Regions from separate parts of the Rothia sp. QJM3NY_36 genome, predicted to be linked through region 2. Evidence: predicted binding sites of a transcription regulator. Region 2 holds the regulator's gene; the other holds the start of a gene.
The links. The regulator HrcA, encoded in region 2, represses chaperone genes, less so after heat shock. The targets are predictions, from matches to a motif close to TTNGCACTCGNNNNNNNCGAGTGCNAA.
Positions count from the first base shown of each region.

Region 1 (22,673 bases), 680 kb from region 2:
TGGCCCGGGCCGCATCCAGCGCGGTGACGCCGGGCTTCAGCCGCCCCGTGATCCGGGTGCCCAGGTGCCACAGCTGCGGGGTGGCCAACAGGGAGGGGGCGGCCGGCACGTCCAGCTCCTCGCACAGCGGATCCAGGCGGCGGGCGATGTCCTGGATCACGGTCGCGTGTTCGCCCCGATCCTTGGGCGAGCGCATCAGCTGCTCCCCGATCTGCACGTCCTCCGTGGCGTCGCGGGCCCCGGCGCGGCTGGCCGAGCCGGCCAGCGGGTGCGTGGTGCACACCCCGTCCCGCACGGACATGACCAGCTCGGGGCTGGCGCCCAGATGCCACGGGGTCTCGACCTCCTGGCCCTCCCCCGCCCGGGGGTCGCGACAGGCGAAGACGTAAGCCCGGGGGTGCTGGGCGAGCAGGTTGCGATGCACGGCGGCCGGATCCAGTGGGGCCGCGGCGTCGTAGTCCAGCCGCAGCAGCCGGGACAGGACGATCTTCTCCAGCTGCCCGTCGTGCAGGCGGGCGACGGCGGCGGCCACCACCTCCCGGAAGGCGGGGCTGTCCAGCCCGTGCACCGCGCGGGGAGCGGGCAGGGCGGCGGCCTGTGCCGTCGGCTCTGGGTCCCCCGGACGGGAGTCCTGCGCGGGGGTGCGCTCCCAGCGGCGCGGCACCAGCAGCAGGGGCTCTTGTACGGGATGGAAGGGCAGCAGCCCCGCCACGGCGGTGCCGTGCTCGGCGGCCGCGGCCAGCGCCTGCGCCTCGGGCAACCCGGTCAGCGGGTCCTCCCCGCGCACCCGCCCCCAGGGGGTGCTCATGCAGAAGGCGGGCAGGGTGGGGCTCATGGGATCCTCCGATCCGGTGGTGGAGAAGTGTGCGGGCTCGAGGCCGGGCATCAGAAGGTCGCCCCGCCGTCGACCACCACGTCCTGCAGGCTCACGTGCCGGGCCCGCTCGGAGACGAGGAAGCGGGCCACCTCGGCGATATCCGCGGGCTCGGCGATGCGGCCCAGGGGGATGCCGAGGCGGAAGTCCTCGGGACTGCCGGCCACGGGCACGGCGCTGCGGTCCTCGCCGTCCCAGCCGGAGGTGACCATGGGGGTGCGGGTGGTGCCGGGGCTGACCGCGTTGCAGCGGATGCCGTGGCGGGCCAGCTGCAGGCCGAAGCTGCGGGTCACCGACGTCGCGGCGGCCTTGGAGGCCCCGTAGGCCCCGAACTCGGTGCGCGGCACGCGCCCGGCGTTGGAGCTGATGGTCACGATCCCGCGTCGGTTGCCCGGGTCCTGCGCACGCTGCCGGATCATCAGGCCCGCGCTCTCACGCAGCACGAGGAACACCGCCCGGGCGTTGAAGGCCAGGATCTCGTCCCACTCCCGCACGGAGGTCTCCAGCAGCGGGGCGGCGTGCACGATGCCGGCGGCGTGGACCGCCCCGGTCAGCTGCTGCCCGGACTCCTCGATCCCGCGCAGCAGGTCAACGACGTCGCGCTCGGCGGAGACGTCCAGGACGGCCGGGGTGATGCGCTCGGGGTCGGGCCAGCCCTGCGGATCCGGCATGACCCGGTCCGCGGCCCACACGTGGTGCCCGTCCTCGGCCAGCAGCCTGACCACCTGGCTGCCGATCCCGCCGGCGGCTCCGGTGACGAGGACCGCGCTCATCGGCTGACCCCCTGGCCCTGCTCATCTTGGGCATCCTGCCAGGAGGCCAGGATCTCGGCCGTGTCCTGCACGCGGGCGCAGCGGCCGGCGGCGTAGTCCAGGGCCCGCACGTGGTCCTCGCGGGTGAAGTCCGCGAGCGCGTCGGCGACGAGGAAGGCCTGGACGTCCAGCATGAAGGCGTCCAGGGCGGTGGCCAGGCACCCGATGTGCGCGTACACCCCGGTGATCACCAGCTGGTCCCGGCCCCGGGCCAGCAGCTGCTCGCGCAGGGTCGAGCGCATGAACGCGGAGTAGCGCCACTTGGGCAGGATGATGTCCCCCTCGGCGGGGGCGAGCTCGTCGATGATCCGCGCCTGGGCGTCGGTGCTCAGCCCGGTCCCCCAGAAGTCGGTGAGCAGGGCCCGGTCGGCCAGGTCCTGCCGCGGCGGCTGAGCGGTGTAGACGATGGGGATCCCCGCCTTGCGGGCGGTCTCCAGCAGAGCGGCGATGCGGCCCACCGCCACGTCGATCTGCGCCGCGCCGACCGGGGCCGCCTCGCCCTGCGCCGAGCCCTCGCCGGCCTCGCCCTCCGCGCCGTCCTCCCCGCTCTGGAAGGCGTCGATGAAGTAGCTCTGCATGTCGTGGACCAGCAGGGCGCTGCGGGTGGGGTCCGCGGTCCAGTCGACGGCGGCGGCGGGCCGATCCTGCGGCAGGGTGTAGGCGGGGATGGTGGGTAGGGGCATGGGGCTCCTTCGTGTCTCGGGGCCCCGACGCGGAGCCCTCCCCAACGTAGTCACACCTAACTTCCTGGTCAATGCCGGGTCACCTGCGGCTGAGCAGGACCATGGTCTCGGCGTGATCGGTCTGCGGGAACATGTCGAACAGCCGCGCCCGCCGCACGCTCAGGGACGGCATCGCCGACAGGTCCCGGACCAGGCTCGGGGCGTGGCAGCTGGAGTAGATCACGGTGGGGATGCCGGACCCCTCGATCCAGGCGGCCAGCTCCGGCCCCAGGCCCCGGCGCGGCGGGTTGACCACCAGCGCCTCCGGGGCCCGGCGTCCGGCGCCCGCCGCGATGCCGGTGGCGATGCCCGTCGCGTCCCCCGCGGTGAAGCGCACCCGTTCCAGCCCGAGGTCCGCGGCCGTGGTCCGCGCCGCGGCGACCGCCTGCTCGCTGATCTCCAGGCCCAGCACCCGCGCCCCGGGAACCCGGCGCGCGGCGTGCAGGGCGAAGCCGCCGACGCCGCAGTACAGGTCCCAGAGGCCGCCCGCCCCGGAGTCGGCGAACCAGTCCGCGCCCTGGCGGTACAGCGCCGCGGCGATGTGCGAGTTGGTCTGGAAGAAGCCCTGGGGCCGCAGGGCCAGGGGGATGCCGTTCAGGCGCATCGGCAGGGTGGCCTGCTCGGTCAGGGTGATCTCCTCGGGGCCCTCCAGGATGGCCTGGTGCTCCCGCTGGATGTTCACGGAGACCACGCGAGCGGCGGGCAGCAGCTCCAGGATGCGGGGCAGGCCCCGCTTGAGGGGCACGAGGTGCTTCTTGGAGCGCAGGACGAAGCGCAGTAGCAGCTCACCGTCCGGGGAGATGGTCAGCAGCAGGTGCTTCAGCTCCCCGCGGCGGGCCGGGACGTCGTAGGGGGTCAGCCCGAACTCGCCGATGATCCGGCGCAGGGCGGGCATCGCGGCCAGCAGCTGCGGCGGGTACAGGCCGCAGCCGGTGAGATCGATGCCGTGTCCCTCCCGGTCCAGGATGCCCAGCAGCGGGCGCTCGACGGTGCCGCTGACGACCATCTTGGCCTTGTTGCGGAACCCGGATTCCGGGCTGGGCACCGGCTCCAGCCACGCCTCGGGCCGGTGCGGGGCCAGCAGCTGCCGCAGCCGCTCCTGCTTGTCGGCCAGCTGCGCCGGATACGGCTCGTTCATGCGGGTGCAGGAGCGGCAGAGTCCGGCGTCGTAGTAGTCGCAGTGCATGGCGTGGTCGAGTCTACTGTCCACGTCAGGAACGCGGACGCGACCGGGCCCCGCCCGACCCCTCCCGCGTGGGGAGGGGACGAGCGGGGCCCGGAAGCGACGCGCGGTGCGCGGGTGGCTACATCATGCCGCCCATGCCGCCCATCCCGTCCATGCCGGCGGCGGCGTCGGCACCGGAGTTCTTCTCCGGCTTGTCCGCGACGACGGCCTCGGTGGTCAGGAACAGGCCCGCGATGGACGCGGCGTTCTGCAGGGCGGAGCGGGTGACCTTGACCGGGTCGTTGATGCCCGCGGCCATCAGGTCCTCGTACTCGCCGGTGGCGGCGTTGAGCCCGTGGCCGGGCTCCAGGTGGCGGACCTTGTCCGCGACCACGCCCGGCTCCAGCCCGGCGTTGGCGGCGATCTGCTTCAGCGGGGCGTCCACAGCGACCTTGACGATGTTCGCGCCGGTCTCCTCGTCCCCGGTGACCTGCAGGGTCTCGAAGGCCTTGACCCCGGCCTGGATCAGGGCGACGCCGCCGCCGGCGACGATGCCCTCCTCCACCGCGGCCTTGGCGTTGCGCACGGCGTCCTCGATGCGGTGCTTGCGCTCCTTCAGCTCGACCTCGGTGGCGGCACCGGCCTTGAGCACGGCCACGCCGCCGGCCAGCTTCGCCAGGCGCTCCTGCAGCTTCTCGCGGTCGTAGTCGGAGTCGGTGTTGGCGATCTCGGCGCGGATCTGGGAGACCCGGCCCTCGATCTGCTCCTGGGCGCCGGCCCCGTCCACGATGGTGGTCTCGTCCTTGGTGACGACGACCTTGCGGGCCTGGCCCAGCTCGTTGAGGGTCGCGGTCTCCAGGGAGAGCCCGACCTCTTCGGTGATGACCTGGCCGCCGGTGAGGATCGCGATGTCGGCCAGCTGGGCCTTGCGGCGGTCGCCGAAGCCGGGGGCCTTCACAGCCACGGACTTGATGGACCCGCGCATCTTGTTCAGCACCAGCAGGGCCAGGGCCTCGCCCTCGACGTCCTCGGCGATGATCAGCAGCGGCTTGCCGGACTGCATGACCTTCTCCAGCACGGGGACGAGGTCCTTCACGTTGGAGATCTTGGAGTTGACGATGAGGATGTAGGGATCCTCGAGCACGGCCTCCTGGCGGTCCGCGTCGGTGACGAAGTAGCCGGAGAGGAAGCCCTTGTCGAAGCGCATGCCCTCGGTCAGCTCCAGCTCGAGGCCGAAGGTGTTGGACTCCTCGACGGTGATGACGCCTTCCTTGCCGACCTTCTCCATCGCCTGGGCGATGAGCTTGCCGATCTCCGGGTCACCGGCGGAGATGGAGGCGGTCGCGGCGATCTGCTCCTCGGTCTCGATCTCCTTGGCGGAGCCCAGCAGCTCGGCGGTCACGGCCTCCACGGCCTTCTCGATGCCGCGCTTCAGGGACAGCGGATCGGCACCGGCGGCCACGTTGCGCAGTCCCTCGCGCACCAGAGCCTGGGCGAGGACGGTCGCGGTGGTGGTGCCGTCACCGGCGATGTCGTCGGTCTTCTTGGCGACCTCCTTGACCAGCTCGGCGCCGATCTTCTCGTAGGCGTCCTCGAGCTCGATCTCCTTGGCGATGGACACGCCGTCGTTGGTGATCGTGGGAGCGCCCCACTTCTTCTCGAGCACGACGTTGCGCCCGCGCGGCCCCAGGGTGACCTTGACGGCGTCCGCCAGGGTGTTCAGGCCCTTCTCGAGCCCGCGGCGAGCCTCTTCATCGAAAGCAATCAGTTTGGCCATGTCGGCGTGCGTCCCTCCTGGACGATGGTTCGGGGAGTTCCTCCACCGCGGCGCCCGCGACGGCCGCGCCCGTGATCGGGTCCGGCGCTTCCGCGCCGTGTCCCGCCCCGAGCGCTCACCGCGGTGAGGGAGGTGTCCGCATCCCCTCCGGCGCCGATCACGACGTCGCCTCGCCTCGGTCGGCGAGCGCCGCGACTTAGCAGTTGGACGGGATGAGTGCTAACCCCAATCTTGGCACTCGCCCTCGGAGAGTGCAAACGTCTCGCCGCCGGACTCCGCCCTGGGCGGACGCCGCGGCGACACGCCTCGACGGGTAGTCCCGCAGGGGCCCGCGGGCCGACTCAGCCGTGGGTCAGCACGACGGTGACCTGCGCGCTCCACTCCTCGGAGGCCCGCACCGCGGTGACCCCCAGATCCTGGGCGACCCGACGGGCCTGCGCCGAGGCGCCGGCCTGCTCGGTCGCGGAGGACCCGGAGGAGGCGGTGGCGCTGGCCGAGGCCACCGGTTCGCTCTGGGTTGATTCGCTCTGGGCCTCGGGCGCCGCGGAGCGCGGCTGGTAGATGAACATCAGGGCCCCGAGCACCAGGGCCAGGGCTCCGGCGAGGATCACCGCGCCGGTGGTGCGCCGGGAGACCGCCTTGGCGGGCGCGGCGGCGCGATACACCCCTCGGTGCGCGGAGTCGGCCGGCACCTCGTCGAAATCGTCGGGGGCGTACTCCTCGGTCTCGGCCATGCTGTCCTCACGCTGATCGGGTCGGGGCTGGGCACCGCGCGGGGAGGCGATGCGGCTCATGGAGCCAGGGTACCGCCCGGATCCCGCTGCTCCCTCAATCGCCGGGTCAGGGCCGGTTCGGCGGCGATGGCCCGGGGGTCGTCCAGCAGGGCGTTGAGCCGCAGGTGGTACTCGACCGCGCCCATGCCCAGCTCGCGGCGGATGGCCCGCTCCTTGGAGCCGGGACGGCGCCAGGTGCGCTTCTCCAAGGCCAGCACGGCGCGTTCGGTCTCGGTCAGGGGCTGCACGGTGAGCCAGTCTAGTCGCGCCGCCCGGTAGCCTGGTGGGGTGCGCGGCGGCCGTCCGCGCCGCCGCTGTCCGACGTCTCCATCCGCAGGAGGACCATGCCCCCCCAGCCGCTGACCGAGATCATGGCCGAGGACTGGGCGCGGGCCCTGGCCCCGGTGGAGGAGCGCATCCGCGCCATGGGTGACTTCCTGCGCACGGAGCACGCCCAGGGGCACCGCACGCTGCCGCCGTCCCAGGACGTGTTCCGCGCCTTCCGGGAGCCGATGGCGGCGGTGCGGGTGCTGATCATCGGGCAGGACCCGTACCCGACGCCCGGGCACGCGATGGGCCTGTCCTTCTCGGTGCGTCCCGAGGTGCGTCCCCTGCCCCGCTCCCTGGTGAACATCTACCGGGAGCTCGGCGAGGACCTGGGGCTGCCCGCACCGCGGCACGGGGACCTGTCGGCCTGGTCCCGCCAGGGCGTCATGCTGATGAACCGGTGCCTGTCCGTGCGCGCCGGGGACGCCGGCTCGCACCGGAACCGAGGCTGGGAGGAGATCACAGACTGCGCGATCCGGGCCCTGGGTTCTCGCGACACCCCGCTGGTGGCGATCCTGTGGGGTCGGGATGCCCGCAGCGCCGGGGCGCAGCTGGGGCCGCAGGTGCCGAAGATCGAATCCGTGCACCCCTCCCCGCTGTCCGCCTCCCGCGGCTTCTTCGGGTCCCGGCCCTTCAGCCGAGCCAACGAGGCCCTGCAGAAGCAGGGCGCGCAGCCGGTGGACTGGCGCCTGCCGGGCTGACCCGCCCCCCCGTCGTCGCGGGCTCTCCCCGTCACTGCCATCAGCCGCGGGGAGGGGCGGGCTCAGGTCGTCGCGGGTCTCTCCCGGCGCATGAACGGGCGCATGAGGTAGTTGCCCAGCACGACGGCCGCAGCCAGCGAGAGGATGGTCGCCCCGGCGTTGATGATCGGCACGAGACCCTGCACCGGGTCCACATCCACCGTGAACATGTACATGCCGCGGAAGATGGACAGACCCGGCAGCAGGAACGTCACCCCGGGCACCGCGATGACCACCTGCGGGATCGTCCACCGATCCGCGATCCACGCGGAGACGCAGCCCACCCCCACCGCACCGATCATCGAGATCATGCGCGGGCCCATCCCCAGGGAGGACACGGCGTAGTAGGCCGCCAGACCCGCCGCACCGCTGAGCACGCCCGGGACGATGTGCCGGACCCTCACCTGCAGGGACACCGCGATCATCGCCGTGGCGGCCAGCATGAAGGACACGTGCACGGCCGGCTGGGCGCCGGTGAACACGGCCTGCTGCACGTCGATCTTCTGCGATCCGAAGAACAGGGATGTGGTCGAGATCGCCAGCGCCAGGCCCGCGATCAGGCCCAGGAAGGTCAGCCCCGTGGACACCAGTCGGCCCGCGGCCGTCACCGGGAACCCGTTGATCGCGTCCTGGACCATGGAGACCAGACTCAGGGTGGGCAGCAGCATGATCAACCCGGAGGCGACGACGTGCGCCGGGGAGACGTCCAGCCCCAGACCGGAGGCTGTCAGCGCGGCCGCCGTGATCATCGCCGCATCCACCACGGAGATGAAGAACCCGGGGATGCCGCGGCGGGAGATCCAGCCCGAGACGATGAAGATCACGCCGAACGTCGCCGAGGCCAAGGTGGCCCCCCGCCACGTGCCGCCGATGCCGATGGTCAGGAAGAACGCCGCGAGGATGTTCGCGGCCGTCGTCATCCAGCGGGGGAAGGGCTTGGGCTCGGACATGATCCTGTCCAGGCGCCGCTCCGCCTCCGCGCGGGAGAGCCCGCCTTCGGTGATGGTCTTGACCAGCCGGTGCGTGTCGGTCAGCCCGGAGTAGTTGTCCGACCACGAGCGCACCACCCGCACCACGGTGTGGCTGAACGTGCCCTCAGCGTCGTCCTGGGCGACGCTGCTCAGGCGCCCCGAACCGGCCACGTAGTTGATGGTCACGGACTGGTTGGTGATGTCCACGTCCACGTCCTCGACGCCGTAGGTGGCGCAGGTCGCGGCGATCGCGGTCTCCACCTCGAGGGAGCCGGCGCCGAAGTGGAACATGGCCTCGGCCAGGCGCAGCGCGAAGTTCAGGGTCCGGCGGGCCTCGGAGTGCTCCCGATTGCGCCGCGGATTGGCGAAGGGGGTGTTGGCCAGGCGCTGCACGATGCGCATGGGCGCCGTCGGGAGGCTCTCGGACCGGATCATGCGCCGCAGCCCGCTGGCCAGGGAGCGGGGGGCGGGGCGCTTGACGGGCAGCGCGGTGGCAGAGGGGTAGCTGGCCTGGGCGACCGCGCCCATCGGCGGGGTGCCCGCATCCGGCGTTCCCGGACTCCGGACGCCGGCGGCCGGGGAGCCGGTGGGCTGGGGGACCCCCGCGGACTGGGTCCCGGTGGCGCCCAGCGGCGTCGAGGTCTGGTCCGGGCCCAGAGGCTGGGAGTCGCTGTAGAGGTCCCGCGGCACGTCCCGGGCGGCGCTGAGCATGCCGCCGACACCGGGCCCGCCCGCGGAGCCGGCGGTGTCCGCCCCCGGTCCGGGGCCGATCGGTCCGGTGCCCGCGTGCCCCTCTCCGAGAGCATCCGAGGCCGCGTCCGGCCCGGAGACCGTCCCCTGCTCACCGGACTCCGGGGCCAGCCCCCAGATGTCGGCCAGCGACTGATCGCGGACCTGGGAGCGGTGGATGTGCGGGAAGCCCTGGGCCGGGTCCGTGCCGGACTGCGCCCCCGGCACGGACGACGGCGCCGTCTGCGTCGCGGGAGCCGCGGGAGCGGGGTCGGTGTCCGCGGCGGAGAAGGGATCGGCGAGGTCCTGAGCGTCGGCATCCGGGCCGAAGGGGTCCACGGGAGCCGCGGTCTCCTCCTCCGGCAGCCCGGAGGAGGGGTACGCGCCCTTCGGCGGCGTCCCGTCGTCCTGCACCTCGCGCATCCTCTCTCCTTCTCCGCGCACGCTCGGCTCCACCCCGCACTCACGTCTCCCGGGGTCCCCCGGAAGCGGGGATCAGTAGAAGGGCTGCTGGGTGCGCCGCCACCAGATCTGGCGCATGACCTTCTCCACGATGCGCACCCACAGCCGGTACTGGACCGGGCGCAGCACCTGGTCCCACACGCCCACGTAGTCGATGACGGACTTGGTGAAGCTGGTCTTGAACAGGCCCAGACCGTAGTAGTGGTGCTCCTTGTTCTTCAGCTGGTCCTTCGGCGGGGTCCCGCAGAAGTCGTACTGCTCGATGCCGTAGTCCTTCATCAGGTCGGTCAGCGCCCGCCACTGCACCAGATGGGAGTCCCCGTACTGCTTGCGGCGGGGCTTGGAGCCGCCGTCCTTGTAGGTTCCCTTGCGGCCGTAGCGGATCACGTACGCGCCGACGGAGGGCTGGCCGTCCTCGTAGGTGAAGTACAGCCGGCCCTGGCCGGCCGCGGCGAAGGTCGTCCAGAACTGGCGGTAGTACTCGTAGGAGCGCAGGTTCACGTTCGCGTGCCCCTGCCCGACGGTGTCCATGAGGGCGTACATCGCCTTCATGTTCTCCTCGGTCAGCTCCACCTGCTCCACCTCGGCGCCCTCGCGGATCGCCCGGCGCACGGCGTTGCGCCCGCGGGAGTGCAGGGACTTCAGCACGGCCTCCTCGTCCTTGTCCGTGTCCAGCACGGCCGTGGAGTCGTTGGGCTGGATGTTGAACTGCTTGACCAGACCGGCCCGGTGCAGGAAGGCCGCCCGCTCCGGGGAGTCCAGGATGTCCGGCTCGATCTTGATCGCGAAGACGTCCAGGCCCTCGCGGCGCACGAACTCGCGGTTGGCGTCCAGGATCGCGGGGATGTCCCGCACGTCGGCCACGTCCGGGCCCTTGATCATGTACCAGAGCCGTCCCAGCAGGGGCACCCGCTTCTCCAGCACGAGGTTGTAGCTGGCCACGGTCTGCTCGACGGCGCCGCCGTCGGCCCCGGGGCGCTCGGTGGTGCCTTCATAGACCAGGTGCACGGGCTTCCATCCGTGCCGGGCCTTGACGGCGGCGAAGGAGGCCGACTGCAGCAGGTTGCCGCCGTTCGGGTTCTCGGTGACGTGCTCGTCCCAGGAGTCGATCTCCTCGGCGGTGGCGAAGCGGGCGGTGAAGTGTCTCAAGGAGTCCTCGGTATCCACGGGTGGCGGGCGGCTCGACGGCGGTGCAGGCCGGTCGGCGCCCTGGGTCTTCGGTGTCCCAGTCTACGGGGGCGCCCGAGGCCGGTGCGCGCACCCCTCGGGGCGTGCGCGGGAGTCGACCCGGGCGCGGCAGAGGCCCGGGGCGCGCCACCTACGAGGGGTGCGTCCCGGGCCTCTGGGGTGCGCCGGTGGGTTACTCGGCGTCGTGGTCCGTCTCGAGGATCTTCACGAGGCTGTCCAGGGCCTCGTCGGCGCCCTCGCCCTCGGCGCGCAGCACGACCTTGTCGCCGTGCTTGGCGCCCAGGGACATCAGGGACAGGATCGACGAGGCGTCCATGGCCTCATCGGCCGGCTCGCCCTCGGCGGCGATGGTGACCTCGACGGGCAGGTCACCGGCGGCCTCGGCGAAGATCGCGGCGGGGCGGGCGTGCAGGCCCACGCGGGAGGCGACGGTAGCGGTACGTTCTGCCATGGTTTCTCTCCTTGGATCGATCAGGAATCGACGGTTGCTCGCGGACCCGCCACGGCGGGTGCGCGATGTGTCACGGACCTACAGTCCGAGCTCATCGAGGACGGGCAGCTCGGCCCGCGCCACGTCCTTGGCGTTCTCCGCGGACCGCGCATCCAGCACCTGGACCGCGATCTGCTGGGCTTTCTCCAGCGTAACGGATTTCAGCACGGCGGCGACGGCGGGGATCGAGCGGGTGTTCATGGACAGGGCGTTCACGCCCAAGCCCACCAGCACCACCGCGAGCGCCGGATCCGCGGCGGCCTCGCCGCACACGGACACGCTCTTGGCCTTCCCGGTCTCCTCCTCGGCCTGGCGAGCGCCGCGCACGGTCAGATCGATCATGCGCAGCACGCCGGGCTGCCACGGATTGTTCAGCTCGGCCAGGGGCCCGAGCAGCCGGTCCGCGGCCATCGTGTACTGGGTGAGGTCGTTGGTGCCCATGGACACGAAGTCCACCTCGTGGAGGATGTCCCGGGAGGTCACCGCGGCCGAGGGGGTCTCGACCATGACGCCGTGGGTCTTCAGCCCGGCCTCCTCGAGCATCGCCGAGAAGTCGTGGGCCTCAGGGGCCGTGGAGATCATCGGGGCCATGGCCCACACGTCGGCGGTGGAGTCCTTCGCGGCGGCGGCGATCGCCTCGATCTGGCGCTGCAGCACCCCCGGGGAGGTCCAGTCGGTGCGGTACCCGCGCACGCCCAGCGCCGGGTTGGGCTCGGAGGTGTCGGTCAGGAACGGCAGCGGCTTGTCGGCCCCGGCGTCCAGGGTGCGCACCACGATGTGGCGGCCGGGGAAGGCGTCGAAGACGGTCTTGTACTCGACGGTCTGCTCCTCCACGGAGGGCTCCTCGTCCCGGTTCAGGAACGCGAACTCGGTGCGGAACAGCCCGATGCCCTCGGCCTTGGCCTCGGCCGCGGTCTGGGCGGCCTTGCCGTTGCCGACGTTGGAGTACAGGGGGATCTGGGTGCCGTCGGCCAGCTTCCCGGTGCCGTCGAACTCCGGCAGCGGCTTGCGGTTGGCGTAGGCCTGGGCGAGCCGGTACTCCTTCTCCCCGGGGGTGGTCACCACGGTGCCGTCGGTGGCGTCCACGTACACGGTGGTGCCGTTGGGGATCTCCAGGGCGCCGTTGGCCGCCACGATCGCGGGCAGACCGAGGTCGCGGGCGAGGATCGCGGTGTGCGCCTGGGGCCCGCCCTCGGAGGTGACCAGGGCGATGACCTTGGCCGGGTCCAGCGTCGCGGTGTCCGCGGGGGCGAGGTCCTCGGCCACGAGCACGAACTCGGTCTCGGACTCGGGGATGCCCGGGGCGGGCTGGCCGGTCAGCTGGGCGACGATGCGCGAGCGCACGTCCAGGATGTCGGTGACACGCTGGGCCATGTATCCGCCGAGGGCCTTCATCTGGGCGGCGTAGTCTCCGGCGGCCTCCCAGATGGCCCGCTCGGGGCTGAGCCCCTTGCCGGTCACGAGCTTGCCCGCGTTCTTCAGCAGCGCCTTGTCCCCGGCCATCAGGGCGGTGGACTTCAGCACGGCCGCGGCGTTGCCGCTGGCGCGTCCGGCGCGTTCCTTGAGGTTCTCCTTGACGGCCTCGGCGGCCTCCTTGAGCCGCTCGACGGCGGCTTCGGGGCTCTCCCCTTCGGTCAGGGTGCTCGCGGCATCCGGCTCGCGGATGGGTTCCGGCATCTGCAGCACGGGTCCGATGACGCGTCCTGCGGAGACGCCGACTCCGGTCAGCTTATCCATGATTCCTCAGTCCTTCGGTGTTGTCGGTGGCGTCGTCGAGGTCTTCGGCGATCTCTGGGGTGTCGCTCACACTAGGCGACCTGGGCTGCCTTGGCCTTCTCGGCCCCGGTCCGGGTGTTCCCGATCCGCTTGAGCAGCAGGTACATCGCGGCGGTGATGAGCATCCCCACGATCACCGCGACCAGGTACATGCCGGGGTTGGACACGACGGGCAGGATCCAGATGCCGCCGTGCGGGGCCTGGGAGGCCACCCCGGTGGACATGCAGATCGCGCCGGTCACGGCCGATCCCACGATCGAGGAGGGGATCACGCGCAGCGGGTCCGCCGCGGCGAAGGGGATGGCCCCCTCGGAGATGAAGGAGGCGCCCAGCAGCCAGGCGGCCCGGCCGTTGTTGATCTCCGCCTCGGTGAAGTACTTCTTGCGCAGGGTGGTCGCCAGGGCCATGCCCAGCGGGGTGGCCATGCCAGCGGCGATGACCGCGCCCATGATCTCCTGGGAGACCAGGGTCCCGGCGGACAGTCCGGCGGTGGCGAACAGGTAGGCCGTCTTGTTGATCGGCCCGCCCAGGTCCGCGCCCATCATGGCGCCGAGGATCAGCCCGAGCACCAGGGCCGAGGCCCCGGACATGGAGACCAGGAAGTCGTTCAGGGCGGTCATGACCCAGGCGATGGGCCGACCCAGCACCAGGAACATCAGCCCGGAGGAGACGATGGTCGCCACCAGCGGGATGATGACCACGGGCATCATCCCGGCCAGCCAGCGCGGCAGCTTGGGCTGCTGCAGGGCGTAGGCCACGACGCCGGCCAGCAGGCCGCCGACGATCCCGCCGAGGAAGCCCGCGCCCACCATGTTGGCCACCAGGCCGGCCGCGAAGCCGGGGGCGATGCCGGGGCGCCCGGCCATGCCGTAGCCGATGAACCCGGCCAGAGCCGGCACGAGCAGGCCGATCGCCTGCTGCCCGATCACGAAGATCACGGCGGCCAGGTACATCCACAGCCCGTGCTCGCCCGGGTTGAACAGGGTCGCCCCGCCGTCGGTCAGCGCCCCGTCCTGGATCCCGAGGATGCTGGGGGCGAGGTCCGCGACCTCGGACTTGTGCCCGACGATCGAGGACATCAGGAAGGCCAGGGCGATCATCAGGCCGCCGGCCGCGACGAACGGGATCATGTAGGACACGCCGGTCATCAGCGACTTGTAGATCCGTGAGCCCCAGGAGGCGTCGGCCCCGGAGGAGGACGAGGATCCCTCTTCCCGGGAGCCGGCTACGCGGCGGGCGTTCGGGTCCTTCGCGGCGGCCTCGGCTTCCTCGATCATGGCGACCGGCTCGTCGATGCCCCGCTTCACGGGGGATTCGACGACGGGCTTGCCGGCGAAGCGCGCGCGATCGCGCACGTCCACGGAGACGGCGAAGATCACGGCGTCCGCGGCGTCGATGGTGGCCTGGTCCAGGACCTCGTTGCCGGCCGAGCCCTGGGTCTCCACGTCCAGCTGCACGCCCATCTCCTCGGCGGCCTGCTTCAGCGCGTCGGCGGCCATGTAGGTGTGGGCGATGCCGGTGGGGCAGGCGGTCACGGCCACCAGCCGCGCCCGGTGCTCCGCATCGGCGGCGTCGGCACCCGACGAGGCGGCCGCAGCCCCGGCGGCGGAGGCCCCCGCGGTGGCCGAGGCCTGCTGCGCGGCGGCGTCCTGGGTCGGCTGCTGCGCTGCGGCGTCGTCCAGGCCGAGGGCCCGGTTGACGATCTCCACGATCTGCTCGGGGGTCTCGGCCTCGCGCAGGGCGGCCTTGAAGTCCTTCTTCATCAGGGATCGGGCGAGGGTGGACAGCAGCTTCAGGTGCTCCTGGTCCGCACCTTCGGGGGCGGCGATGAGGAAGATCAGGTCGGCGGGGCCGTCCTTGGCGCCGAAGTCCACGGCCGGGTTGGGCCGGGCCATGGCCAGGGAGGCGCGGGTGACGTGGGCGGAGCGGCAGTGCGGGATCGCGATGCCGCCGGGGATGCCGGTGTCGGTCTTGGACTCGCGGGCCTTCGCATCGGCGAACAGCCCGTCGGCGTCGTCGGCGCGCCCGTCGGCGGCGACCCGCCGGGTCAGCTCGCGGATGACGTCGAGGCGGTCCGAGCCGAGGTCCTGGTCGAGACTGACCAGGACGGGGGCGATCATGCCCGCGGGGGCCTGGGCCGGACGGGTGGGGCTCGCCGGGGCCGCGGCGGCGGCCGCGGGGCGCCCGGGGGCGTCCAGGGCGCCCTGCACCAGGTCCACGATCTCCTCGCGGGACGAGGCGGCGCGCAGGGCGGCGGTGAAGTCCTTCTTCATCAGCGAGCGGGCCAGGGTCGAGAGCAGCTTCAGGTGCTCCTGGTCGGCCCCGTCCGGGGCGGCGATGAAGAAGACGAGGTCCGCGGGGCCGTCCTTGGCCCCGAAGTCCCGACCCTCGGGCAGGCGCGCGACGGCCAGGGAGGCCTCGGTCACGGCCGCGGAGCGGCAGTGCGGGATCGCGATGCCGCCGGGGATGCCGGTGTCGGTCTTGGACTCGCGGGCCTTCGCGTCGGCGTAGAGGTCCTGGGCTGACGTGGCCCGTCCGGCCTCGGCGACGAGGCCTGCGAGGTGCCGGATGACGTCGAAGCGGTCATCGCCCAGCGTCTCGTCGAGGCTGACGAGATCCGCGGTGATCAGAGCTGGCATGAGCTCCTCCTTGGTGACGTGGTGGTGACGACGGCGAGCGGTGCGCACGCGATCGAAGGGGTGGGGCCGTCCGGACTCACGAGCTGAGTTCCGTCACGGTGACGGCCTCCGGGGTGGTCTCCTCCAGGGTCGGCACCTGGGTGCCGGGCAGGGAGGCGGCGGCGGAGCCGTGGGCAACGGCCTGCACGAGGCATTCGCGGGGGGTGCGTCCGGCCTCGTGGGCCAGGAGGTACCCGGCCAGCGAGCAGTCGCCGGCCCCCACCGTGCTGCGGGCGCGGATCGGGGCGTGCTGGGCGTGCCAGGCGCCGTCCGCGGTGACCAGCACCGCGCCCTTGGCGCCCAGGGTGGCCAGCACAGCCTCGACCCCCCGGTCCACGAGCTCGCGGGCGGTGTCCGCGGTGGCCTGCGGGTGCGCCTCCAGCTGCTCCCACTCCCCCGGGCGGCCCACCAGCTCGGCCAGCTCCTCGGAGTTGGGCTTGATGAGGTTGGGCAGGCCGTCCTGGCCGTTGAGGGTGTCGCGCAGCGCGGCCCCGGAGGTGTCCACCGCGATGCGCGGGGCCTGATCGCCCAGGGACTCGCGCACGGCGCGGGAGACGACGGCGTAGTAGTCGCTGGGCACCCCGGGCGGCAGGGAGCCGGCCATGACCAGCCAGCTGCTGCCCTGGGCCTCGCGGATCAGCAGCCGCGTCAGCTCGCGCTGGGCGAGGTCGTCCACGGGCTCACCGGGGGCGTTGATCTTGGTGGTGGTGCCGTCCGGCTCGGCCACGGTCACGTTGGTGCGGATGGGCGCTCCGGTGGCCAGGTTGGAGTAGCGGACCTGGGCGGCGGTCAGCGCCTCCAGCACGGGGTCCCCGTCGTCCCCGGGCAGCACGGCGACGGTGCGCACGCCGGAGACGCTCAGGGCGCGGGCGATGTTCACCCCCTTGCCGCCGGGGTCGGCGACGGAGCGGCTGGCGCGGATGACGGTCCCGCGCGCCAGGGGCGCGGGGATCTCCACCGTGCGATCCAGGCTCGGATTGGCGGTCAGGGTCACGATCATGCGATGAGCACCTCTACGTTGGCTTGTTCCAGGGACTCGGCCAGGGAGCCCTCCGGCGCCCGGTCGGTGATGATGGCGTCCAGATCCTCCAGGCCAGCGAAGCGTACCAGGGACTCCTGGCCGAACTTCGCAGAATCGCACAGCAGAACCACGCGGCGGGCGGAGCGGACGATGGCGGTCTTCACGATCGCCTCGTTGAGCCCCGGGGTGGACAGTCCGAACTCCTCGTCCAGCCCGTTGACTCCGATCAGGGCGATGTCGGGGCGGATGCTGGCGAAGTGCTCGGCGGGGCGCGATCCCACCGCGGCCCAGGTCATCTTGCGCAGCTGCCCGCCGACCAGGTCGATGACGACGCCGCTGGCCTCGGCGAGCTTGACGGCGATGTGCAGGGCGTGGGTGATGATGATCCGGTCTGCACCGTTCTTCAGGGTGAAGTCCGAGGAGGCGATGAGGTCCGCGAGGATCTCGGTGGTGGATCCGGCGTCCAGGACGACGGCGCCGGCGTCGGATTCCCGCAGCAGCTGGTAGGCCCGGGCGGCGATGCGCTGCTTCTCCGGGGTGTTCATGGACTGGCGGGAGCCGATGCTGGATTCCACGGAGGTGGACTGCTCGGCCGTGACCGCCCCGCCGTGGACCCGGCGCAGCTTCCCGTCCGCCTCGAGGGCGGCCAGATCCCGTCGCACCGTCTCCATGGTGACGTCGTAGCGCCGGGCGAGTTCAGCACCATTGACTCGCCGCGCGGTGGCGACCAGCTTGGCGATCTCCGCCCGTCGTTCCTCAGCGAACATGGTGAAACACTCCTTGACGGCGACGAACAGTGGGCTCGTCTGCGCTCCCTTGATTTTATGTGGTTTTGTTTGGCTTGGTCAACGAGGACGGACCCAACCGGTCACAAACGCACACTCGTGGAGGCGGGAAAGCGCGGAGCGGGCGGGGCCTGAGGTGAGAGGCCGCCGGGCCGTGCGGCGACTCAGGCCTCGCCGTCGTCCAGGGAGGAGGGATCCCAGGCGAACAGCCCCTCCAGATCCACCTCCAGCGGCTCGGCGTTGGGCACGGTGGCCCGCCAGTCCCCCGGGGTGGTGGCCAGCAGCACCCGGCGGATCAGGGTGCCGTGACTGACGGCCAGGATCCGCTCTCCGGGGTGGGCCCGCACCAGCTCGCGGCAGGCGGCCACTCCGCGGCGGTAGACCTCGGCCTCGGCCTCCACGTCCTCGTAGAGGTCCTGCGGGTGACGCGAGTCCTCATAATCCAGCACCTGGCCCTCCGCGGTGCCGTAGTGGCGTTCGATGATCCCGGGCACGGTCTGCGCCACAGGGAGCCCCACCTGCTCCCCGATGATCTCGGCGGTCTCCCGGGCCCGGCCCAGCGGGGAGCAGACCAGCAGGTCCCAGCTCTCGGCAAGCTCCGCGATCCGCCGCCCGGCCTCCCGGGCCTGAGCCCGCCCGGTGTCGTTCAGGGGGATGTCGGAGGTGCCCTGCATCCGGCCTGCGGCGTTCCAGTCCGTCTGTCCGTGGCGCACGAGCACCAGGCGCCCGGAGAGCAGGGACGGCTCGATCGGCTGGGAGGCTGCGCGGTGCTCGGCGGGGGCCACGGGGATCCTTTCGACGGGTGGGGCGGACAGCTTCCGATCCTACTGCCGATGCCCCCTCCCCGATCGCCGCACGCGGCGCAGACGCGCCGACCCGGTCAGGGATCACCTGACCGGGTCGGCGCGTGCGCGGAGCCCCCTGCCGGATTCGAACCGGCGACCCTCTGTTTACAAGACAGATGCTCTGGCCAGCTGAGCTAAGGAGGCGGGGACCCGCACCGCCGGCGGAGAGGTTCCGCGGGGCGGTTGCGGGTCTCCAGCAGGATACCCGGTGCCCCCGGGGCCGCCCAATCGCCGGGCGGCGCTCCGAGGGCGGACGGGTCAGGATTCCTTCTTGGCCTTGATCGCCTCATCCAGGGCCGAGGAGAAGTCCGTCGTCTGGGTCTCGGTGCTGTCCACGTAGACCGTGGGGGTGCCCTGGATGCCGTTCTCCTTGGACTCGGCGACGGTGACGTTGACCATCGGCCGGTAGTCCATCGAGTCCATCGCGCTCTTGATGTCCGCGCCGTACTTGGAGGCGATGTCCTCCAGCTCGGAGTTCTTCAGCCCGCCTTCGCCCTGGTGGGAGAACATCTCCTCCTGCCAGTCCAGGAACTTCTCCGTGCTCACCTGCTCGGCGACCGCGTAGGCGGCCACCGCGGCGCGGGAGGAGTACTCGGTGGTGGTCTCCGCGTCGAGGAAGTTCAGGTTGCGCACCTCCAGCTCGATCTCCCCGTCCAGGACCTTCTTCTTGATGTCCTCGCCGTAGGCCTTCTCGAACTCGGCGCAGTGGATGCAGTTGTAGTCCTGGAACATGGTCAGGCGCACCGGCTTGCCGTTCTTCTTCGCCTCCTCAGCCGTGGGCAGCCCCACGGGCAGGGTGGCGGACTGCCCGTCGGAGGCGGAGGCGGAGACCGTGGAGGTCTTCAGGTCGTTGACATCACGGGAGGCTTCGTCGGAGGAGTTCTTGACGATGCCGTCCTTGGTCAGCACGATCCCGCCGTACTGGTTGGCGCTGCTGGGCACGGCCCCGGCGTCGGGGATATCGGTGCTGCGCGTCTGGGTGTAGACGATGGCGATGACCGCGATGATGACGACGAGCACCGCGATCACGGCGGCTTGCAGCCAGCGTCGGTTGGCGCTGGCGGAGCGGGCCTGTCGGTCCGCGATCTGTCGGGCCCGCTCGCGCGCGTCGGAGGTGCGCTGCGTGGAGGAAGGGGACAAGGTGATGACTCGCTTTTCGTCGCAGGGTACGTCGATCGCAGGTCAGTCTAGCGGGGCCGTCTGGACGGGTCCTGGCCGCCGGGTCATCGTCGCCTGTCCGGGCGGGCTGCCCGGGTAGGATTGTGGTGCAGACCTCGAAGGAGAACCACATGTCCGATCCAGCAGCATCCACGACTGAGGGCACCGGGCGGGGGGCCTACGACTTCGTCGTCGTCGCCAACCGCCTGCCCGTCGACCGCGTCGTCGACGACGACGGCGCCGCGTCCTGGCGGCGCTCTCCCGGCGGGCTGGTCAGCGCCCTGGCCCCCGTCATGTCCACCCACGACGGCGCCTGGGTCGGCTGGCACGGCGCCGCCGATGAGCGCCTCGAGCCCTTCGACCACGACGTCTTCCATCTAGTGCCCGTGCCCCTGTCCGAGGACGAGGTGCGCCGCTACTACGAGGGCTTCTCGAATGCGACCATCTGGCCGCTGTACCACGACGTCATCGCGCCCCCGGAGTTCCACCGCACCTGGTGGGACACCTACCGGGAGGTGAACCGGCGCTTCGCCGAGGCCGCCGCGGCCAACGCCGCCGAGAACGCGACCGTGTGGGTGCAGGACTACCAGCTGCAGCTGGTGCCCGCGATGCTGCGGACCCTGCGCCCGGACCTGACCATCGGCTTCTTCGACCACATCCCCTTCCCGCCCCTGGAGATCTTCGCGCAGCTGCCCTGGCGCCGTCAGGTGCTCACCGGGCTGCTGGGCGCGGATCTGCTGGGCTTCCAGCGCCCGGGGGACGCCTCGAACTTCCGGCGCTGCTGCGAGAAGCTGCTGGGCATCCAGTTCGACGGCGAGAAGGCGGAGGTCTCCCAGCGCCCGCGCGACGAGGTGGATGAGGACTCCCCGTCGGAGCGCTACCGCCGCACCCATTCCACCGTGCTGCCGGGGGTGACCTCCCGGCGCCGGGCCAAGCGCGAGCTGAAGGACCGGAAGCTGTCCACGTGGGTCACCCGGGCGGCTTCCTACCCCATCTCCATCGACGTGGAGGCGGTCACCGAGATGGCCTCGCGTCCGGAGACCAAGCGCCGGGCCCGGCAGATTCGGGAGGAGCTGGGCAATCCGGAGACCGTGTACCTGGGGGTGGACCGGCTGGACTACACCAAGGGGATCCGGCACCGGCTGAAGGCCTACGGGGAGCTGCTCAACGACGGCGACCTCACCGTGGAGACCTCCGCGATGATCCAGGTGGCCAGCCCCTCCCGGGAGCGGGTGGAGTCCTACATCCAGCTGCGCGAGCAGATCGAGGGCACCGTGGGGCGGCTGAACGGCCAGTTCGACACCATGGCCCACACGGCTATCCGCTATCTGCACCACAGCTACCCCTTCCCCGAGATGGTGGCCCTGTACCTGGCCTCCGACGTCATGGTCGTCTCCTCGCTGCGCGACGGGATGAACCTCGTGGCCAAGGAGTACGCGGTGGCCCACACGGACAATCGGGGTGCCCTGGTGCTCTCGGAGTTCACGGGGGCCGCGGAGCAGCTGCCCAGCGCGATCACCATCAACCCGCACGACATCGACGGCTTCAAGGACGCCCTGCTGTATGCGCGGGACATGTCGGAGGAGGAGCGGCGGACTCGGATGCGTTCGATCCGCGAGCAGATCTTCGCCCACGACGTCGAGGACTGGTCGACCCGGTTCCTGGATGACCTGTCCCGGATCCGCTCCGAGGGTCTGGGCCCGGACCCGACGACGGACGAGCTGCCGACGGTGCCGCTTCCCGTGATGGACCGAGGCCACGGACCGTTCCCCAACCAGGCCATCGAGGAGGAGCTGCAGCGGGTGGCCGAGGCCGAGAATCTGCTGGTCGCCATGGACTTCGACGGGACCCTCGCCCCGTTCACCACCCGACCCGAGGACGCCCGGCCTCTGCCGCTGTCGCAGACCTCGCTGGAGGACCTGGCCCAGCAGCCGGACACCTATGTCGCGCTGATCTCGGGACGACCCATGAGCTTCCTGCGCGAGATTGCGGATCCGGAGCATCGGATGCTGCTGTCGGGTTCCCACGGCGGGGAGTTCGACGTCTCCGCTGCGGGACAGGAATCCCCCGCCCTGACCCTCGACGAGGATCAGCGACGCGTGCTGGAGGAGGCGACCGAGGCGATCCGTGAGCTGGTGAGTCGGTATCCGGGCTCGGATATCGAGTACAAGCCGGCCGGCGTCGTGTTCCACACCCGCCCGATGGAGGATCACGGACTGGCCCAGGCCGCGGAGGCCGAGGCGGTGCGGGTTCTCAAGGGCATCGAGGGCCTGCACCTCACGCCGGGGCAGCACGTCGTGGAGTCCTCCGTGCTGCAGGTGGACAAGGGCGATGCGATGCGCCTGTTCAAGGAGGCCACCGACGCCGACTGCGCGGTGTTCGCCGGGGATGACCTCACGGACGAGCATGCCCTGAGCGCTCTGGGCGCCGAGGACCTCGGGGTGAAGGTGGGCCGCGCCGAGTCGATCGCGCGGGTGCGGGTCACCGGACCGGAGGCCATGTCGCACATGCTGGCCCGTCTGGCTCACCTGCGCCGCAAGCACACCCGCGCCCTGCAGCAGGTGGAGGAGGCGACCAGCCGAGACTGACCGAGCCGAGTGACGGCGGGGGGGGCATCCTCCCGGCACGTCACGAAGGGGCGGCGGATCGACCACGATCCGCCGCCCCTTTCACATGGCTCGTTCCGGCGACGGGACCCCCGACGACGACGTCGCCGCCGGTGGTGGCCAAGGCCCACCGCCGGCCCCGGGGGTCGCTCAGCGACGGGCCAGACTGCCCCGCCTCACGCTGCGCGCCAGCTGGCACGCTGCCCCGAAGGGCGGGGAAGGGTCTCCGGGCACGAAAAAAAGGGGGCCCCACACCGGGACCCCCACCACCCACAACCACGGACCCCGCCAAGCCCCGCACATCCCGCGGGCACAAAAAAAGGGTGGGGATCCCCGACCGGGGACCCCCACCACCATCAAAAAATGAATCTCGGCGGCGACCTACTCTCCCACACACCTACCGGGTGCAGTACCATCAGCGCTAAGAGCCTTAACTACCGGGTTCGGAAAGGGACCGGGTGTACCCCTCTTGCCATAACCACCGAGAAAAACACGGGCCAACCACCATCCAGGCACCCACCACCAACCCCACCCACCAGGGAAACACCCCCAAGGGTCACGGGTTCATGGTCAGCACCCCACACGGGTTGCTATCCCAAAACCATACAGTGAACACGAACACCAACACACGACCATCAAACAACCATGATCACCATGATGTGTAGATAAGTCTTCGGCCTATTAGTACCAGTCAACTCCACCAGTCTTCAGTCCCGGCTTCCATACCTGGCCTATCAACCCCGTCATCTACAGGGAGCCTCACACCCAACAAAA
Region 1 is NZ_CM149658.1:502,837-525,509, reverse strand. It holds gene AC0VXQ_RS02275 (isochorismate synthase) at 1-835, opposite strand, end outside; gene AC0VXQ_RS02270 (SDR family oxidoreductase) at 886-1,647, opposite strand; gene AC0VXQ_RS02265 (isochorismatase family protein) at 1,644-2,369, opposite strand; gene rlmC (23S rRNA (uracil(747)-C(5))-methyltransferase RlmC) at 2,449-3,594, opposite strand; gene groL (chaperonin GroEL) at 3,713-5,350, opposite strand; gene AC0VXQ_RS02250 (hypothetical protein) at 5,692-6,144, opposite strand; gene AC0VXQ_RS02245 (DUF3263 domain-containing protein) at 6,141-6,371, opposite strand; gene AC0VXQ_RS02240 (uracil-DNA glycosylase) at 6,468-7,151, shown strand; gene AC0VXQ_RS02235 (threonine/serine exporter family protein) at 7,214-9,313, opposite strand; gene AC0VXQ_RS02230 (lipid II:glycine glycyltransferase FemX) at 9,386-10,501, opposite strand; gene AC0VXQ_RS02225 (HPr family phosphocarrier protein) at 10,713-10,991, opposite strand; gene ptsP (phosphoenolpyruvate--protein phosphotransferase) at 11,070-12,767, opposite strand; gene AC0VXQ_RS02215 (PTS fructose transporter subunit IIABC) at 12,839-15,445, opposite strand; gene AC0VXQ_RS02210 (1-phosphofructokinase family hexose kinase) at 15,522-16,484, opposite strand; gene AC0VXQ_RS02205 (DeoR/GlpR family DNA-binding transcription regulator) at 16,481-17,272, opposite strand; gene AC0VXQ_RS02200 (histidine phosphatase family protein) at 17,455-18,075, opposite strand; tRNA gene AC0VXQ_RS02195 (tRNA-Thr) at 18,206-18,279, opposite strand; gene AC0VXQ_RS02190 (DsbA family protein) at 18,394-19,275, opposite strand; gene otsB (trehalose-phosphatase) at 19,425-21,881, shown strand; rRNA gene rrf (5S ribosomal RNA) at 22,268-22,385, opposite strand; rRNA gene AC0VXQ_RS02175 (23S ribosomal RNA) at 22,561-22,673, opposite strand, start outside.
Region 1: a site for HrcA is predicted at 5,582-5,608, ahead of groL (chaperonin GroEL). Genes of this name have one in related genera too.

Region 2 (8,946 bases):
GGCCAGCGGCGCGACCTCGATGGTCCCGGCCTCCATGAGCCGGGGGATGGAATCCGGGTCCATCATGTCGTGCAGGGCGTCGTAGAGGGGACGCAGGTACGGGTCGATCTTCTCGTTGAGGCTGCCGGGCAGGAAGCCCAGGGACTCCCCCGCCTCCACCGCCGGGCGGGTCAGGATGATCCGGTTGACCTCCTTGGCCTGCAGGGCCTGCACGGCCTTGGCCATCGCCAGGTAGGTCTTGCCGGTGCCGGCCGGGCCGATGCCGAACACGACCGTGTTCGCGTCGATCGCCTCGACGTACGCGGACTGGTTGACGGTCTTGGGGCGGATCTTCCGGCCCCGGCTGGAGAGGATGTTCTTCGTCAGGCTCGGCGCGGCCTGGGCCATGTTGCGCACGAGCAGGTCCGTGAGCCGCTGGACGGTCTGCACGGTGATGCGGGTGTCCTGCCGGGCCAGGGCCTCCAGCTCCTCGAGCAGACGCAACACCAGCTGCACCTGGGCGGAGGGACCGCTGACCCCGACCTCCAGGCCGCGCAGGTGCAGGGAGACGTCGGGGAAGGCCTGTTCGATGACCAGCAGCGAGGAGTCCTGGGGGCCCAAGGCCCCGATCATCGCCTCGCGCGAGGCGAAGGCATACGTGCGGGAGACGGACAGCGGGCGGGAGTCGCCGGTCGGCGAATCGGAGAGCACGGCGGCGGAGAGCCTTTCGACGGTGGGCGTGCGCGGGGGCGGGATGCTCCATCCCAGCCTACCCGCCCGCCCCCGGGCTCGTCTGCGCCCGGGGTCCGGCGGGAGGGATCCTCAGGAGGATGCGGCGGGTTCGTCGGGATCGGGGGTCAGGGGATCCGTCCCGTCGGGATCGGCGCCCTCGGACCCCGGGCCGAGCTGGGACCAGTGCCCGGACAGGACCTGCAGCACGGCCAGGGCGGCGGCCCCGGCCGTGGAGGTGCGCAGCACCTCCGGGCCCAGGCGCACCGGGTGCGCGCCGGCCGCGACGAGCCGGCGCGTCTCCTCCGGCGAGATCCCGCCCTCCGGACCCACGACGAGCAGGACCCGGCCCCGGCCCTGCGGATCCGGCAGGCGGGCGGGCACCTCCCGGCTCAGCGGGTTCCGGGCCTGCTCGTGCAGCACGAGCACCAGGTCCTCGGGGCCCACCTGCCCGAGCAGGGCCTCCAGATCGGCCAGCGGCAGCACGTCGGGCACGACGGCGCGCCGGGCCTGCTTGGCGGCCGCCGCCGCGGTGCGCTCCCACTTGGCGTGGGAGCGCGCGGCCCGCTCCCCCTTCCAGCGCACGATGCTGCGCTCGGCCTGCCACGGCACGATCGCCGCGACCCCGAGCTCGGTGGCCATCTCCACGGCCATCAGGTCCCGGTCCCCCTTGGCCAGGGCCTGGACCAGCACGAGTCGGCCGACCGGCTCCGGGGCGGGATCGGCCATCAGGCGCACCAACAGGCCCTCGGGCAGCAGCTCCCGGACGACGCCGGGGGCGCGCAGCCCGCGCCCGTCGACCAGATCCAGCTCCTCGCCGGGGCCCAGGCGACGCACGGTGCGGGCGTGGTGGCCCTCCGGGCCGGTCAGTTCGACGGAGTCCTCCGAACGCGCGTCGCGCAGGAGATCGGTGGGGACGCGGAAGACGGGGCGGGTCATGGCGGCTCCTGTGCGGTGGCGGGGTCAGTCCTGGAAGCGGTCGCGCAGCCGGGAGAAGAAGCCCTGCCCGGAGCCGCGCTGCACGGTCTGCCCGGCGCCGTCGTCCTCCCCGCGCAGCTGGGCCAGCTTCCGCAGCAGCTCGCGCTGCTCGTCGTTCAGGCGGGTCGGGGTCGTGACCTGCAGGTGCGCGATCACGTCGCCGCGGCCGCTGCCGCGCAGGCGGGTCGCGCCCAGGCCGCGCAGGGTCACGGTCTGCCCGTTCTGGGTGCCCGGCTCCACGGTGACCTCGCGCGGTCCGTCGAAGGTCTCCAGGGTGACCGAGGTGCCCAGGGCGGCCGCGGTCATCGGGACGGTGATGCTGGCGTGCAGGTCGTCTCCCTCCCGGGTGAAGACCTCGTCCGGGCTGACCCGGATCTCCACGTAGAGATCGCCGTTGGGTCCCCCGCCCGTGCCGGCCTCGCCCTGCCCGGACAGCCGGATGCGGGTGCCGGTGGACACCCCGGCCGGGATCTTCACGGTCAGCGGCCGGCGCTGGCGCACCCGGCCCTCGCCGTAGCACTCCTGGCAGGGGTGCTTGATGACGGTGCCGAAGCCGTGGCAGTGCGGGCACTCGGCGGTGGTCACCACGTTGCCGAGGATGGACTGGACCTGGCGCTGGACCTGCCCGCGCCCGTGGCAGACCTCGCAGGTCTCCGGCTCGGTGCCGTCCTGGGTGCCCTTCCCGGAGCACTCCGGGCAGGTCACGGCGGTGTCGACCATGACCTCCTTCTCGGCGCCGAACACGGCCTCGCGCAGGTCGATGCGCACGGTGATCAGGGCGTCCTGGCCCTGCCGGGCCCGGCTGGCCGGGCCGCGGGAGGACTGGGCGCCGTTGAAGAAGGTTTCGAAGATGTCGGAGAAGCCGAAGCCCCCGCCGGGGAATCCGCCGCCACCGCCGAAGCCGCCGGCGGTGCCGTTCTCGTTGCCGGTCGCGTCGTAGATCCGGCGCTTCTCCGGGTCGGAGAGGACGTCGTGGGCGTGGGAGACGCGCTTGAACTCCTCGGCGGCCTCCGGGGAGGGGTTGACGTCGGGATGCAGGGTGCGGGCCTTCTTCCGGTAGGCCTTCTTGATCTCCTCGGGGCTGGCGTCGCGGGAGACGCCGAGGGTTTCGTAGTGGCTGCTCACGGTGTGCTCGTTCCTTCTTCTCGCGGTGTGCTCACCGCGTGGCGGGGTCGATGGTCAGGGTCGGGTGCGGGTCAGGGCTGGTCCTCGCGCAGCAGGCGCGAGAGGTAGCGGGCCACGGCCCGCACGGCGGCCATGGTCTCGGGGTAGTCCATGCGGGTCGGTCCGACCACGCCCAGCTGGGCGCTGCCGGCCGGACCGTACACGCTGGCCACGACCGAGGCGTCGGTCAGGGGGGTCGCGGCGTTCTCGGCGCCGATGCGCACCGAGACGCCGGTGGCTCCGGGGTGCTCCTCCCCGAGCTCCGAGAGCAGGCGCAGCATGACGACCTGCTCCTCCAGCGCATCCAGGATCGGGGCGATGCTGCTGCGGAAGTCCCGGGTGGACTGGGCGAGGTAGCTGGTCCCGGCCATCAGCAGCCGGTCCTGCGCGCCGCCGTCGGCCAGGCCCGCCAGGCCCGCCATCACCCGCGCCCCGGCCTCGCGCGCCCCGGGCGGCAGGGTGGCGAGCACGGTGTCGGCGCGGGCCGCAGCCGCATCCAGCGGGGCCTCGACCAGCTCCTCCAGCAGGCGGGTGCGCAGCAGGGCGAGGTCCTCCCCCGCGTGCCCGGCGTCGACGGGCAGGGGCACCGGCTGCTGCAGCACGCGCCCGCGGCTGGTGATGAGGATCAGCAGGGCCGTGTCCGGCTCCAGGGGCACCAGGTCCAGGTGCCGGACCCGCTCCCCGGTGCGCCGGGGATAGCGCACGACGGCGACCTGGTGGGTCAGCTGGGAGAGCAGGCGCACCGTGCGGGCCATGACCTCGTCGAGATCGTGGGAGGAGCCGAGGAACTCGACGATGACCCGGCGCTGGGCCGGGGTCAGCGGCCGCACGGCGTCGATGCGGTCCACGAAGGCGCGGTAGCCCTTGTCCGTGGGGATGCGCCCGGCGCTGGCGTGCGGGGCGGCGATCAGGCCCTCATCCTCCAGGGCGGCCATGTCGTTGCGCACCGTCGCGCTGGAGACGCCGAGCCGGTGCCGCTCGACGAGGGCCTTGGATCCCACCGGCTCCCGCGAATGCACGTAGTCCTCCACGATGGCGCTGAGCACCTCGAGGCGGCGCGGATGGTTCACGGTCTGGCTCCTGGTGTTCTGCCGGGGACGGCGATGGCCGAGGACACGGGTCGGATCGGCGGGGCCCGGGCTGGGCCGGGGGCCGGCTGCGGCGCTAGAGTCGGGGGCGCGCGGCGCGGTCCGATCTGGCACTCGGATGACCCGAGTGCTAATCCTACGCCCGTGCCGATATCGAGGAAAGCGCGGGCCGGGTCCGGAGCGCGCCGGCCGCCGACGTCGGGATGATCCGCCGGTCGCAGATCGCCGACCGGGCCGCCGAGGGAGGAGCGACGAGGATGCACGCACAGGACTGGGGGCCGCAGTCCCTCGAGGAGCTCTCCGCCGCCCGCCGCGGCCCGCGCACCGAGGACCTGCCGGTGCGCGCCGGGATGGTCCTGGAGGAGCTGGAGACCGGGTGGGTCGGGGCCGCGGTGCGCCTGGAGACCATCGGCGGGCAGCGGGTGGTCAGCCTGGAGGACCGCCACGGCGCGGTGCGGGCCTTCCCGCTGGGCTACGGCTTCCTGTACGAGGGCCGCCCCGTGCGCCTGGTCCCCCCGCCGCCCCGGGCCGCCCCGAGCGGGCCCGCCCGGACCCGGTCGGGTTCGGTCGCCCTCCCCCAGGCCCCGGCCCGCACGGCGCGGGCCTCGCGGATGCTGGTCGAGGGGGTGCACGACGCCGAGCTGGTGGAGAAGGTCTGGGGGGATGACCTGCGGGTCGAGGGGATCGTGGTGGAGCCGATGCACGGACTGGATCACGTCGAGCAGACCATCCGCGACTTCCAGCCGGGTCCGGGCCGACGCCTGGGGGTGCTGGCCGATCACCTGGTGCCCGGCTCCAAGGAGTCCCGTCTGGCCGAGCAGGCTCTGGGCCTGCCCGGGGCCCGCGAGCACGTGCTGTTCGTGGGCCACCCCTACGTGGACGTCTGGGAGTCGGTGCGCCCGCGCGCCGTGGGGCTGTCCGCCTGGCCGCAGGTCCCGCGGGGGGAGGACTGGAAGACCGGCGTGCTGCGGCGGATCGGGTGGCCCCATGCCAGCGCGGCCGAGCGCGGCCGGGCCTGGCGCCGGATCCTGGCCGGGGTGAACAGCTACACGGACCTGGATCCCGGGATCCTCGGTCCCGTGGAGCACATCATCGACTTCCTCACCGATCACCCCTGACCCCCACCGCCTCATGTGATCTTCGCCATGGGTGATCCCGGCCTCCGCCGTCGCCGGTTCGGGCCCGGTAAGCTGGAGGCGATGCCCGCACGACCCGCGCGGCCGCTGACGAGACAGGATGAAGCGAGAAGTTTTGGGGACCACTTCCACCACCGAGCAGACTCCTCCCTTCGAGGGGACCAACGCGATGCCGCAGCCGCTGAGCGTCAAGGATGACCGCACGATGGCCACCCTCGCCCACTTCGGCGGGGTGGTGGGGTGCATCCCCTCCGGCCTGATCTACCTGACCTTGCGCGCCCGGGGTCGCTTCACGGCCCAGGAGTCCCGGGAGGCCCTGAACTTCACCCTCCTGCCGAGCGTGCTGATCGTGGTCTGCGTGGCCCTGTCCCCCGTGCCCGCCATCGGGTGGCTGTTCGGCCTCATCGCGGCCGTGGTCTGGGTCTTCCTCGCGCTGTCCTCCCTGGTGGCCGGGGTGCACGTGAACCGGGGCAACCCCTACCAGTACCGCTTCAACACCCGGCTGCTGGATCGGATCTCCGCCCGCCGCGGCTGATCCCGACCGGGCTCGGATCCGGGACCCCGACGTCGAACCCCGGGGTCGGCTCGCCCCGAGCCCCGTCTGGAGGACGTCCCTGCGGCTCAGTCCCCCAGCAGGGTGCGCACGACGGCGTCCCCCAGCAGCCGCCCACGCAGCGTGAGCACGACCCTGCCCTCGGCCCGGGCCTGCGGCTCGATCAGCCCCTGGCCCTCGAGCCAGCCCACCGCCTCCCGGCCAGGCCCCCGCAGATCCTCGATCGCGACGCCCTCCCGGATGCGCGCGGCGAGCATCACGTCCTCGACGTAGCGGGTGTCCGCATCCAGGTGCTCCCGAGCCGCCGCCGGGGACAGGCCCTGACGCACGCGATGGGCGTAAGGCACGGGGTGCTTCAGATTCCACCAGCGCACGCCGTTGATGTGCGAGTGCGCGCCGGGGCCGATCCCCCACCAGTCCCGGTTGCGCCAGTACGCGAGATTGTGCCGGGAGCGGGTGTCCTCGGAGCGGGACCAGTTGGACACCTCGTACCAGGAGTACCCGGCCTCCCCGAACAGGCGGTCGGCCAGCAGGTACATGTCCGCCTGGGCGTCGTCGTCCACCGGGGACAGCTCCCCGCGGCGGATCTGCGCGGCGAGCTTGGTGCCCGGCTCCACGATCAGCGAGTAGGCCGAGATGTGGTCCGGGGCGCAGTCGATGGCCGCGCGCACCGAGGTCTCCCATTCCGCCAGGGTCTCCCCCGGCGCCCCGCTGATCAGGTCCACCGAGGTCTGCAGGCCCACCTCCCTGGCCCAGGAGACCACCTTGGGGACGTTGGCCGGGGTGTGGGTGCGATCCAGCACGGCCAGCACCCGCGGCACCGCGGACTGCATCCCGAAGGAGACGCGCGTGAACCCCGCCTCCTTCAGCAGGGCGAGGTCCTCGCGGGTCACCGAATCCGGGTTGGCCTCGGTGGTGACCTCCGCGCCGTCGACGATGCCGAAGCGCTCGATCCCGGCGCGCAGGATCCGCGCCAGGTCCTCGGCCGGCAGACGGGTCGGGGTGCCCCCGCCGAAGAACACCGTGCTCAGCGGGCGGGCCGGCAGGCCGGAGCGGGTGAGGACGCCGGCGGCCAGGTCCAGCTCGCGGATCGCGTCCTCGGCGTAGCTGAGCCGGTTCACGCCGTCGCCGAAGTCCTCGGCGGCGTAGGTGTTGAAGTCGCAGTACCCGCAGCGCACCGAGCAGTACGGCACGTGCACGTAGAGGCTCAGGCTGCGCCGCTCGGCGCCGTCGAGCACAGAGGCCGGCAGCAGGCCGTCGGACGGGGCCGGATCCCCCGTGGGCTGGGCCGGGCTCACTTCTTCGGCTTGTCCTTGGTCTGCTCCCCGGAGGACAGGGCGGCGATGAACGCCTCCTGGGGGACCTCCACGCGCCCGACCATCTTCATCCGCTTCTTGCCCTCCTTCTGCTTCTCCAGCAGCTTGCGCTTGCGGGAGATGTCCCCGCCGTAGCACTTGGACAGCACGTCCTTGCGGATGGCCCGGATGTTCTCCCGGGCGATGATCCGCGAACCGATGGCCGCCTGGATGGGCACCTCGAACTGCTGGCGCGGGATCAGCTCCCGCAGCTTCGCGGCCATCGCCGTGCCGTAGGAGTAGGCGTTGTCCCGGTGGGTCACCGCGGAGAAGGCGTCCACCCGCTCCCCCTGCAGCAGGATGTCCACCTTGACCAGGTCGGCCTCCTGGGTCCCGTCCAGCTTCCAGTCCAGGGAGGCGTAGCCGCGGGTGCGGGACTTCAGCTGGTCGAAGAAGTCGAAGACGATCTCCGCCAGCGGCATCCGGTAGCGCAGCTCCACGCGGTCCTGGGAGAGGTAGTCCATCCCGCCCATCTGCCCGCGCCGGGACTGGCACAGCTCCATAACCGCGCCGATGAACTCGCTGGGCACGATGATCGTGCAGGCCACCATCGGCTCCTCGATCACCGCGATCTTGCCCTCGGGGAACTCGGAGGGATTGGTCACCCGCATCGAGGTGCCGTCCTCGGCGACGACGTCGTAGATGACGTTCGGCGCGGTGGAGATCAGGTCCAGGTCGAACTCCCGCTCCAGGCGCTCGCGCACGATCTCCAGGTGCAGCAGCCCCAGGAAGCCGCAGCGGAAGCCGAAGCCCAGGGCCGCGGAGGTCTCCGGTTCGTAGACCAGGGCGGCGTCGTTGAGCTTGAGCTTGTCCAGGGCGTCGCGCAGGACGGGGTAGTCCGAGCCGTCGATGGGGAACAGCCCGGAGAAGACCATGGGCTTGGGGTCCTCGTAGCCGCCGAGGTTCTGCTCGGCCGGCTTCTTCGCGTCCGTGACGGTGTCCCCGACGCGGGACTGGCGCACGTCCTTCACGCCGGTGATCAGGTACCCGACCTCCCCGACGCCGAGGCCCTCGGTGGGCTTGGGCTCCGGGGAGATCACCCCGATCTCCAGCAGCTCGTGCTCGGCGCCGGTGGACATCATCTGGATCTTCTGGCGCGGGGTGAGCCGCCCGTCCACGACGCGCACGTAGGTGACCACGCCCCGGTAGGAGTCGTAGACGGAGTCGAAGATCATGGCCCGCGGCGCGGCGTCGGGCCGACCCTGGGGGGCGGGCAGGTCGCGCACGATCCGGTCCAGCAGCTCCGGCACGCCCTCGCCGGTCTTGCCGGAGACCTTCAGCACGCCCTCCGGCTCCACCCCGATGAGGTTGGCCAGCTCCTCGGCGTACTTCTCCGGCTGGGCGGCCGGCAGGTCGATCTTGTTCAGCACCGGGATGATGGTGAGGTCGTTCTCCATGGCCAGGTACAGGTTCGCCAGGGTCTGGGCTTCGATCCCCTGGGCGGCGTCTACCAGCAGCAGGGCGCCCTCGCAGGCGGCCAGGGAGCGGGAGACCTCGTAGGTGAAGTCCACGTGCCCGGGGGTGTCGATCATGTTCAGGGCGTAGGCGGTGCCGTCCACCTCCCAGGGCATGCGCACCGCCTGGGATTTGATGGTGATGCCGCGTTCGCGCTCGATGTCCATCCGGTCCAGGTACTGCGCCTTCATCTCCCGCGGGGTCACGACGCCGGTGGCCTGCAGCATGCGGTCGGCCAGCGTGGACTTGCCGTGGTCGATGTGCGCGATGATGCAGAAGTTGCGCAGGACCGCGGGGTCCGTCGCCGCGGGCTGCGGGGCGTGGGCTGCCTGGGGGGCCACGGGCATCCTTTCCTGGCGCGGGGAGACGGCGCCGCTCGTCAACGGGTGCTTTCGGCAGGCGCGGGGATGCCGAGCGGGTCCGAGCACGGGACCCGACGCTGATCCGCGCCTCGCCCCAGTTTCCCACGAGCGGGCCCGTTTCCCCGCATCCGCTCCTCGCCGCGCGAG
Region 2 is NZ_CM149658.1:1,193,354-1,202,299, reverse strand. It holds gene AC0VXQ_RS05260 (PhoH family protein) at 1-612, opposite strand, end outside; gene AC0VXQ_RS05255 (16S rRNA (uracil(1498)-N(3))-methyltransferase) at 802-1,647, opposite strand; gene dnaJ (molecular chaperone DnaJ) at 1,672-2,811, opposite strand; gene hrcA (heat-inducible transcriptional repressor HrcA) at 2,883-3,920, opposite strand; gene AC0VXQ_RS05240 (DUF3097 family protein) at 4,196-5,056, shown strand; gene AC0VXQ_RS05235 (DUF4870 domain-containing protein) at 5,190-5,609, shown strand; gene hemW (radical SAM family heme chaperone HemW) at 5,696-6,925, opposite strand; gene lepA (translation elongation factor 4) at 6,922-8,784, opposite strand.